Linked DNA regions of Sphaerotilus microaerophilus. The protein of the gene in region 1 binds, or shares a complex with, the protein of each later gene. Links are inferred from orthologs where the notes say so. Each region holds a gene or a part of one and is shown on either strand. Other genes may lie near its edges. The genes, in order: mfd and uvrA.

Region 1 (4,343 bases):
GCGCCGCATCGTGCACCAGCACCCAGTCGTGCGGCTGCACGCCGCGCGCGGCCAGCGCCGCGAGCCCGTTGGCCACCGTCTCGGCCCGGCTGGCACCGCCGCAGCGCGCCACCCAGGCCTGCTCGCCAAGGTGCTCGGGGACAACGGCCTCGAAGCGATCATCGTCCGGTGACAGCACCACCAGCGTCGCACTCAGGCGGCGGACCTGGCGCAGCGCCGCCAGCGTGTGCGCCACCACCGCCCGACCCGCCAGCGGGTGGTACTGCTTGGGCCCACCCACACCAGCACGCACACCCACGCCTGCGCAGGGCACGAGGGCAAAGCAACGGGGTTCGAGGCCGATGGCGATGTTCATGGCCGCGGATTGTGCATGGCGTCCGGCCGGCCAGCGCACGGGGCGCCGCCTAGAATCGATCGCCTCCCAGCCCCCGCGCCGCCCGGCCTCGACCCGGCGGCGCGCTTTCATTGCCCGACGCCGTCCGCCATGCAGCTCCCCTCCATCGCCCCCGGCAAGCGTTACACCGTCCCCCGTCCGATTGGCTCGGCCGATGCGCTGCTGCTGGCGCGCTTCGCCCAGGCGCGCCGTGCCGAGCAGCGGCTGCTGGCGGTGGTCTGTGCCGAGCCGGCCGATGCGCAGCGCCTGCCCGATGAGCTGGCCTTCTTCGCGCCGGAGCTGCGCGTGGCGGTGTTCCCGGACTGGGAGACGCTGGCCTACGACAGCTTCAGCCCGCACCAGGACCTGATCTCCGAGCGCCTGGCCACGCTGTGGCGCGTGCTGCAGGGCCCACAACGTGGCGAGGTCGACGTGGTGCTGCTGCCGGCCACCACTGCGCTGACCCGGCTCGCGCCCCCCGGCTTCATGGCCGGCTACACCTTCCACTTCAAGCAGAAGCAGCAGCTCGACGAGGCGGCGCTGAAGCGCCAGCTCACGCTGGCGGGCTACCAACATGTCGGCCAAGTGGTGTCGCCCGGCGAATACGCGGTGCGCGGCGGTCTGATCGACCTCTACCCGATGGGCTCGCCGGTGCCCTACCGGGTGGACCTGTTCGACAACGAGATCGACTCGATCCGCGTCTTCGACCCCGACAGCCAGCGCAGCCTCTACCCGGTGCCCGAGGTGCGGCTGCTGCCAGGCCGCGAATTCCCGATGGACGACGCGGCGCGCACGGCCTTCCGCGCCCGCTGGCGCGAGCGCATGGACGGCGATCCGACCCGCTCGCGCATCTACAAGGACATGGCCGCTGGCGTGGCCACCGCGGGCATCGAGTACTACCTGCCACTGTTCTTCGACGAGACGGCCACCTTCTTCGACTACCTGGGCGAGACGGCCGCCTTGGCCCTGCACGGCGAGGTGGACGAGGCGCTGAACCGCTTCTGGGGCGAAACCCGCGAGCGCCACAAGTTCCTGCAGCACGACCCGGAGCGGCCGGTGCTGCCGCCCGAGGCGATCTACCTGCGCCCGGAGGACTTCTACGCCCGCTGCAACCGGCATGCGCAGCTGTCGATCCGCGGTAGCGAACCGGTCGGTCATGGGAATGAAGCCGCAGCTGCGGCTTCATGGGCCCGCCCCCTGCCCGACCTGAGCGTGCAGCGCGGCGGCACCGACCCGCTCAAGCGGCTGGAAGACCACCTGGTGCGCATCGGCCAGCGCGGGGCCACGGGCGGCACGGCCGAGGGCCAGGCGCCCACCCGCGTGCTGCTGCTGGCCGAGAGCGCCGGGCGGCGCGAGAGCCTGCTGGAGCTGCTGCGCGACCACCGGCTGGAGCCGCCCGCGGTGGACAGCCTCGCCGCCTTCCTGGCTGGCGACCACGCCTATGCGATTGCCACCGCACCGCTCGCCGCGGGCTTCTTCTGGACCGACGCTGCCCCCGGGTTCGGCATCCAGTTCGTCACCGAAACCGAGCTCTTCGACGCCACGCCCACCGCACGGCGGCGCCGCAAGCAGGAGGCCACCAGCGACGTCGATGCGCTGATCAAGGACCTCTCCGAGCTGAAGATCGGCGACCCGGTGGTGCACGCCAACCACGGCATCGGCCGCTACCGGGGGCTGGTGAACATCGAGCTGGGCCCGGACGGCAGCTCGGAGTTCCTGCACCTGGAGTACGCCGACAAGGCCACGCTGTACGTGCCGGTGAGCCAGCTGCAGCTCATCAGCCGCTACACCGGCGTCTCGGCCGAAGAGGCGCCGCTGCACAAGCTGGGCTCGGGCCAGTGGGAAAAGGCCAAGCGAAAGGCGGCCGAGCAGGTGCGCGACGCCGCGGCCGAGCTGCTCAACCTCTACGCGCGCCGCGCCGCGCGCGAGGGTTTTGCCTTCCGCTACTCGCCGCAGGACTACGAGGCCTTTGCCGCCAGCTTCGGCTTCGAGGAAACGTCCGACCAGGCCGCCGCGATCCACGCCGTGATCCAGGACATGATCAGCCCGCGGCCGATGGACCGGCTGGTCTGCGGCGACGTGGGCTTCGGCAAGACCGAGGTGGCGCTGCGCGCGGCCTTCGTGGCGGTCACCGGCGGCAAGCAGGTCGCCGTGCTCGCCCCCACCACGCTGCTGGCCGAACAGCACTGCCAGACCTTTGCCGATCGCTTTGCGCAGTGGCCGGTGAAGGTGGCCGAGATGAGCCGCTTCCGCTCCCCCAAGGAGATCAAGACGGCCATGGAAGGCCTGGCCGCAGGCACGGTGGACATCGTGGTCGGCACGCACAAGCTGCTGAGTGCGGACACCAAGTTCAAGAACCTGGGCCTCTTGATCATCGACGAGGAGCACCGCTTCGGCGTGCGCCACAAGGAGCAGATGAAGGCGCTGCGCGCCGAGGTGGACGTGCTGACGCTCACCGCCACGCCCATCCCGCGCACGCTGGGCATGGCGCTGGAAGGCCTGCGCGACCTGAGCGTGATCGCCACCGCGCCGCAGCGCCGCCTGGCAATCAAGACCTTCGTGCGCAACGAGAACAAGGGCACCATCCGCGAGGCGGTGATGCGCGAGCTCAAGCGCGGCGGGCAGATCTACTTCCTGCACAACGAGGTGGAGACGATCGAGAACCGCCGCCAGGCGCTGGAAGAGTTGCTGCCCGAGGCGCGCATCGCGGTGGCGCACGGCCAGATGCCCGAGCGGGAGCTGGAGCGGGTGATGCGCGACTTCGTCGCCCAGCGCCACAACGTGCTGCTGTGCTCGACCATCATCGAGACCGGCATCGACGTGCCCACGGCCAACACCATCGTCATCAGCCGCGCCGACAAGTTCGGCCTCGCCCAGCTGCACCAGCTGCGCGGGCGCGTGGGCCGCAGCCACCACCAGGCCTATGCCTACCTGCTGGTGCCCGACATCGAGGGCCTGACCAAGCAGGCCCAGCAGCGCCTGGACGCGATCCAGGCGATGGAGGAGCTGGGCAGCGGCTTCTACCTTGCGATGCACGACCTGGAGATCCGCGGCGCCGGCGAGGTGCTGGGCGACAGCCAGAGCGGCAACATGATGGAGGTGGGCTTCCAGCTCTACAACGAGATGCTGGCCGAGGCCGTGCGATCACTGAAGGCCGGCAAGGAGCCGGACCTGCTCTCGCCCACCGGCTTCTTCGGCGCCAACACCGAGATCAACCTGCACACCCCCGCGCTGCTGCCCGACGGCTACTGCCCCGACGTGCACGTGCGCCTGAACCTCTACAAGCGCCTGGCCACGGCCGAGAAGCTCGACAAGGTCGATGCGCTGCTCGAAGAGGTGACCGACCGCTTCGGCAAGCTGCCTACGCAGGGCCAGTCGCTGTTCGACCTGCACCGCCTGCGCCTGCAGGCCCGGCCCTATGGCATCGTCAAGATCGACGCCGCGCCGGGCGTGATGAACATCCACTTCCGCCCCAACCCGCCCATCGACCCGGTGCGCATCATCGAGCTGGTGCAGAAGAACAGGAACGTCAAGCTCGCCGGCAACGACAAGCTGCGCATCGAGCGGGCCTTCCCGGAGGCCAAGGACCGGGTGCAGTACGTGCGCGATGTGCTGCGGGGGCTGGGGCAGCCGCTGGCTGCGACTTGAGCAGGCGCGCGCCTCACTGCGAGGGCAGAAGCAAGAAGGGGCCCCGAAGGGCCCCTCTTTCTCACTGACGCAACCGCCTGATCACGGTGCGCTGCAGTAAGTCAGCGTCGACGGCTGGGTTGGCTGGGCAGGCTGCGAGGCCGACCAGGTATTGACCGGGGTGATGGTCACGGAGCAGTCGGCCGCCACCATCAGGTCGAAGGCGTGCCAGTAGTAGTTGCTGGTGCCTTCACCGCTGCCGGGCACGAAGACCCGCTGAGCTCCGTTCAGGTTCAATTCAACGCGAACCGGCGAGGCGGTCATACCGGGATTGAAGGTACCG
Region 2 (3,847 bases), 4.0 Mb from region 1 along the record:
AGCGCATCAACGACAGCTATGGGCACGTGTTTGGCGATCAGGTGATCCGCGCCGTGGCCCAGGTGCTCCAGCGCCATGTGCCGCAAGCCGGGCTGGCGGCGCGCATCGGCGGCGAGGAGTTTGCGCTGCTGCTGCCGCCCACCTCGCTCGAAGAGGCGCAGGCGCTGGCCGAAAAGGTGCGCGCGACGATCGCGGCCAGCCGCATCCGCCGCCAGGGCGCCAACGAGGCGCTGGAGCGCGTCACCGTCTCGCTCGGCGTGGCCCCCTACTGCCGAGGCGAGAGTGCCCGCGAGTTCCTCGACCGGGCCGACCAGGCGCTGTATGCGTCCAAGTCGGCCGGCCGGGATCGGGTGACGGTGCTGGCCGCCTGAGCCTGGCGCCGCCCGCGGCCCCCCAGCCGCACACCGGCGTCAGCGCGCCAGCAGCGGCTTCAGGAAGCGCCCGGTGTGGCTGCCCGCGCAGGCGGCCACCTCTTCTGGCGTGCCGGCCACCAGCAGCCGGCCGCCACCGGCGCCCCCTTCGGGGCCCATATCGATCAGCCAGTCGGCCGTCTTGATCACATCCAGGTTGTGCTCGATGACGACGATCGTGTTGCCCGCATCGCGCAGCTGGTGCAGCACCTTGAGCAGCAGCTGGATGTCCTGGAAGTGCAGGCCGGTGGTCGGCTCGTCGAGGATGTAGAGCGTGCGGCCGGTGTCGCGCTTGGAGAGTTCGAGCGCCAGCTTGACGCGCTGCGCCTCGCCGCCCGACAGCGTGGTCGCACTCTGGCCCAGGGTGATGTAGCCCAGGCCCACGTCCAGCAGGGTCTGCAGCTTGCGTGCCAGGGCGGGCACGGCGTTGAAGTAGGCGTGCGCGTCCTCCACCGTCAGGGACAGCACCTCGGAGATGTTGCGGCCCTTGTAGAGCACCTCCAGCGTCTCGCGGTTGTAGCGACGGCCGTGGCAGACGTCGCAGGGCACGTAGACGTCGGGCAGGAAGTGCATCTCGACCTTCAGCACGCCGTCGCCCTGGCAGGACTCGCAGCGCCCGCCCGCCACGTTGAAGCTGAAGCGCCCCGGGCCGTAGCCGCGCTCGCGGGCGGCCGGCACCTCGGCGAACAGCTCGCGGATCGGCGTGAACAGGCCGGTGTAGGTGGCCGGGTTGCTGCGCGGGGTGCGGCCGATGGGGCTCTGGTCGACGTTGATGACCTTGTCGAAGGCGTCCAGCCCCTCGATCTCGTCGTGTGGCGCCGGCTCCAGGTGGCTCTGGTAGAGCTTCTTGGCCACCGCCGCGTACAGCGTGTCGTTGACCAGCGTGCTCTTGCCGGAGCCGGACACGCCGGTCACGCAGGTGAACAGGCCCACCGGGATCTCGGCGGTGACGCCCTTGAGGTTGTTGCCGCTGGCATTGACGATGCGCAGCACGCGCGGGTCGGTCTGGTCCTCCAACCGGCCGCGCCGGGTGGGCACGGCGATCTTCAGCACCTGGGCCAGGTAGCGCCCGGTGATCGAATCGGGGTGGGCGGCCACCTCGTCCGGCGTGCCCTGGGCCAGCACGCGCCCGCCGTGCGTGCCGGCGCCCGGGCCCATGTCGACCACGTGGTCGGCGGCGCGGATCATGTCCTCGTCGTGCTCGACCACCAGCACGCTGTTGCCCAGGTCGCGCAGGTGACGCAGTGTGCCGATCAGGCGCTCGTTGTCGCGCTGGTGCAGGCCGATGCTGGGTTCGTCGAGCACGTACATCACGCCCGACAGGCCCGAGCCGATCTGGCTGGCCAGGCGGATGCGCTGGGCCTCGCCGCCGGAGAGGGTGTCGGCGCTGCGGTCCAGGCTGAGGTAGTTCAGCCCGACGTCGTTGAGGAACTTCAACCGCGCGCGGATCTCGCGCACCACCTTGTCGGCGATCTCGGCCTTTGCGCCCTTGAGGTGCAGCCGCTCGAAGTAGCCCAGGCAATCGGCCAGCGTGGCGTGCTCGACCTCGTAGATCGGCCGCGGCGGCAGCTCGCCCGCGTCGATCAGCAGCACATGGCGTGCCTCGCGTCGCAGCCGGGCGCCACCGCAGGCGGGGCAGGGCTTGTGGCTCTGGTAGCGCGCCAGGTCCTCGCGCACGGTGGCGGAGTCGGTTTCGCGATAGCGCCGCTCGAAGTTCGGCAGGATGCCCTCGAAGGGGTGCCAGCGCTTGACGCTGCGCTTGCGCCCCGCGGCGCCCTCGGCGTGGTAGACGAAGGCGATGTCCTCGCTGCCGGAGCCCTGCAGCAGCACCTGCTGGTGTTCGGGCGCGAGGCTCTCCCAGGGCTCGTCCAGCCCGAAGCCGTAGTGGGCGGCCACGCTCTCCAGCATCGAGAAGGTGTAGGCGTTGCGCCGGTCCCAGCCCTTGATCGCGCCGCTGGCCACGCTCAGCGACGGGAAGGCGACCACGCGGTCGGGGTCGAACACGACCACCTCGCCCAGGCCGTCGCAGCTGGGGCAGGCGCCCACGGGCGAGTTGAAGGAGAACAGCCGCGGCTCCAGCTCGCTGAGCCCGTAGCTGCAGACCGGGCAGGCGAACTTGCTGGAATAGAGGTGCTCGCGTCCGCCGTCCGGCGCATCCAGGTCGAGCGCGATGGCGCGCCCCTCGGCAATGCGCAGGGCGGCCTCGAAGCTTTCGGCCAGGCGCTGCGCCATGTCGGGGCGCACGCGCAGGCGGTCGATCACCACGTCGATGTCGTGCTTCTCTGCCTTCTTCAGCGGCTGCAGGTCGGCGGCATCCACCACCCGACCATCGACGCGAAAGCGCACGTAGCCCTGCGCCTGCATCTGCTCGAACAGTTCGACGAACTCGCCCTTGCGGTCGCGCGCCACCGGGGCCAGCACCATCAGGCGGGTCTCGGGGGGCCAGGCCATCACCGCGTCGACCATCTGGCTGACGCTCATGGCATCCAGCGGCAAGCCGTGATCGGGGCAGTGCGGCGTGCCGGCGCGGGCGTAGAGCAGGCGCAGGTAGTCGTGGATCTCGGTGATCGTGCCGACGGTCGAGCGCGGGTTGTGGCTGGTGGCCTTCTGCTCGATCGAGATCGCTGGGGACAGGCCCTCGATCACGTCGACATCGGGCTTGTCCATCAGCTGCAGGAACTGGCGGGCGTAGGCCGACAGGCTTTCGACGTAGCGCCGCTGCCCCTCGGCGTAGAGCGTGTCGAAGGCCAGGCTGGACTTGCCCGAGCCGCTCAGCCCGGTGATCACCACCAGGGCCTGCTTGGGCAGGTCCAGGTCGATGTTCTTCAGGTTGTGCGTGCGGGCGCCACGCACCCGGATCGCGGCAGGCTCGGCCCCTGCGTTCGCGGCTCTGGCCGGCGCGGCGGAATCAACGGGGGAAGGGGCGGAGCTGCGGCGCGACGGCATGGGAGGCCAAGCATTCAGGGCAATCCAACATGATAGTTTGCCCAGCCTGTGCGAGCGCCCCGGGTGGAGTGGCCCGTCTGCATCCCCTTGACCGCAGGGGAGATTACCGGGTGGGGTGTCGGGCGGCAGCGATACTTCCTGCATCCCGAGGATGGCGGCCTTTGCCCGCCCAGGGAGTCTCCGCCATGGCCAGCACCGCTCCCGTGATCCCCTTGCGCCCCAGCAAGGATCCCCAGTCGCCTTACGACCCGCAGGCGCTGGTCTGCTCGGAATGCAGCATTCGGCAGTTCGCGTTATTCGGCGCACTGACCGAGGCCGGGCTGGAGCGCATCCACTATCACATCGCCAGCCTGCACCTGGAGCCGGGTCAGCGCTTGTTTGCGGCGGAAGAGTCGGGCTCGGCGGTCTTCACCGTGCGTCGGGGCGTGCTGCGACTGGAGCGCAGCAGCCGTGCCGGGGAGCGGCGCATCCTGCGCCTGGCCGGGCGAACG

What was found.
Region 2: the proteins of mfd (region 1) and uvrA are in contact, whole or in part, in a crystal structure (PDB 4DFC), measured with the Escherichia coli proteins. The link is inferred for Sphaerotilus microaerophilus from one-to-one orthologs.

What each region holds. Positions count from the first base shown.
Region 1 is NZ_AP025730.1:4,004,639-4,008,981, forward strand. What follows is about bases 181-4,221. They hold mfd (transcription-repair coupling factor), read left to right. Parts: upstream 181-484; coding sequence 485-4,021; downstream 4,022-4,221. Other genes in these bases: ispD (2-C-methyl-D-erythritol 4-phosphate cytidylyltransferase), read right to left, coding at 181-355; NGK70_RS17065 (carboxypeptidase regulatory-like domain-containing protein), read right to left, coding at 4,103-4,221. Also shown: more of ispD, read right to left, coding at 1-180; more of NGK70_RS17065, read right to left, coding at 4,222-4,343. UniProt on the Escherichia coli protein: Couples transcription and DNA repair by recognizing RNA polymerase (RNAP) stalled at DNA lesions. Mediates ATP-dependent release of RNAP and its truncated transcript from the DNA, and recruitment of nucleotide excision repair machinery to the damaged site.
Region 2 is NZ_AP025730.1:6,420-10,266, reverse strand. Bases 211-3,755 are described here. They hold uvrA (excinuclease ABC subunit UvrA), read right to left. Parts: upstream 3,357-3,755; coding sequence 411-3,356; downstream 211-410. Other genes in these bases: NGK70_RS00030 (Crp/Fnr family transcriptional regulator), read left to right, coding at 3,542-3,755; NGK70_RS00040 (GGDEF domain-containing protein), read left to right, coding at 211-371. Also shown: more of NGK70_RS00040, read left to right, coding at 1-210; more of NGK70_RS00030, read left to right, coding at 3,756-3,847. UniProt on the Escherichia coli protein: The UvrABC repair system catalyzes the recognition and processing of DNA lesions. UvrA is an ATPase and a DNA-binding protein. A damage recognition complex composed of 2 UvrA and 2 UvrB subunits scans DNA for abnormalities.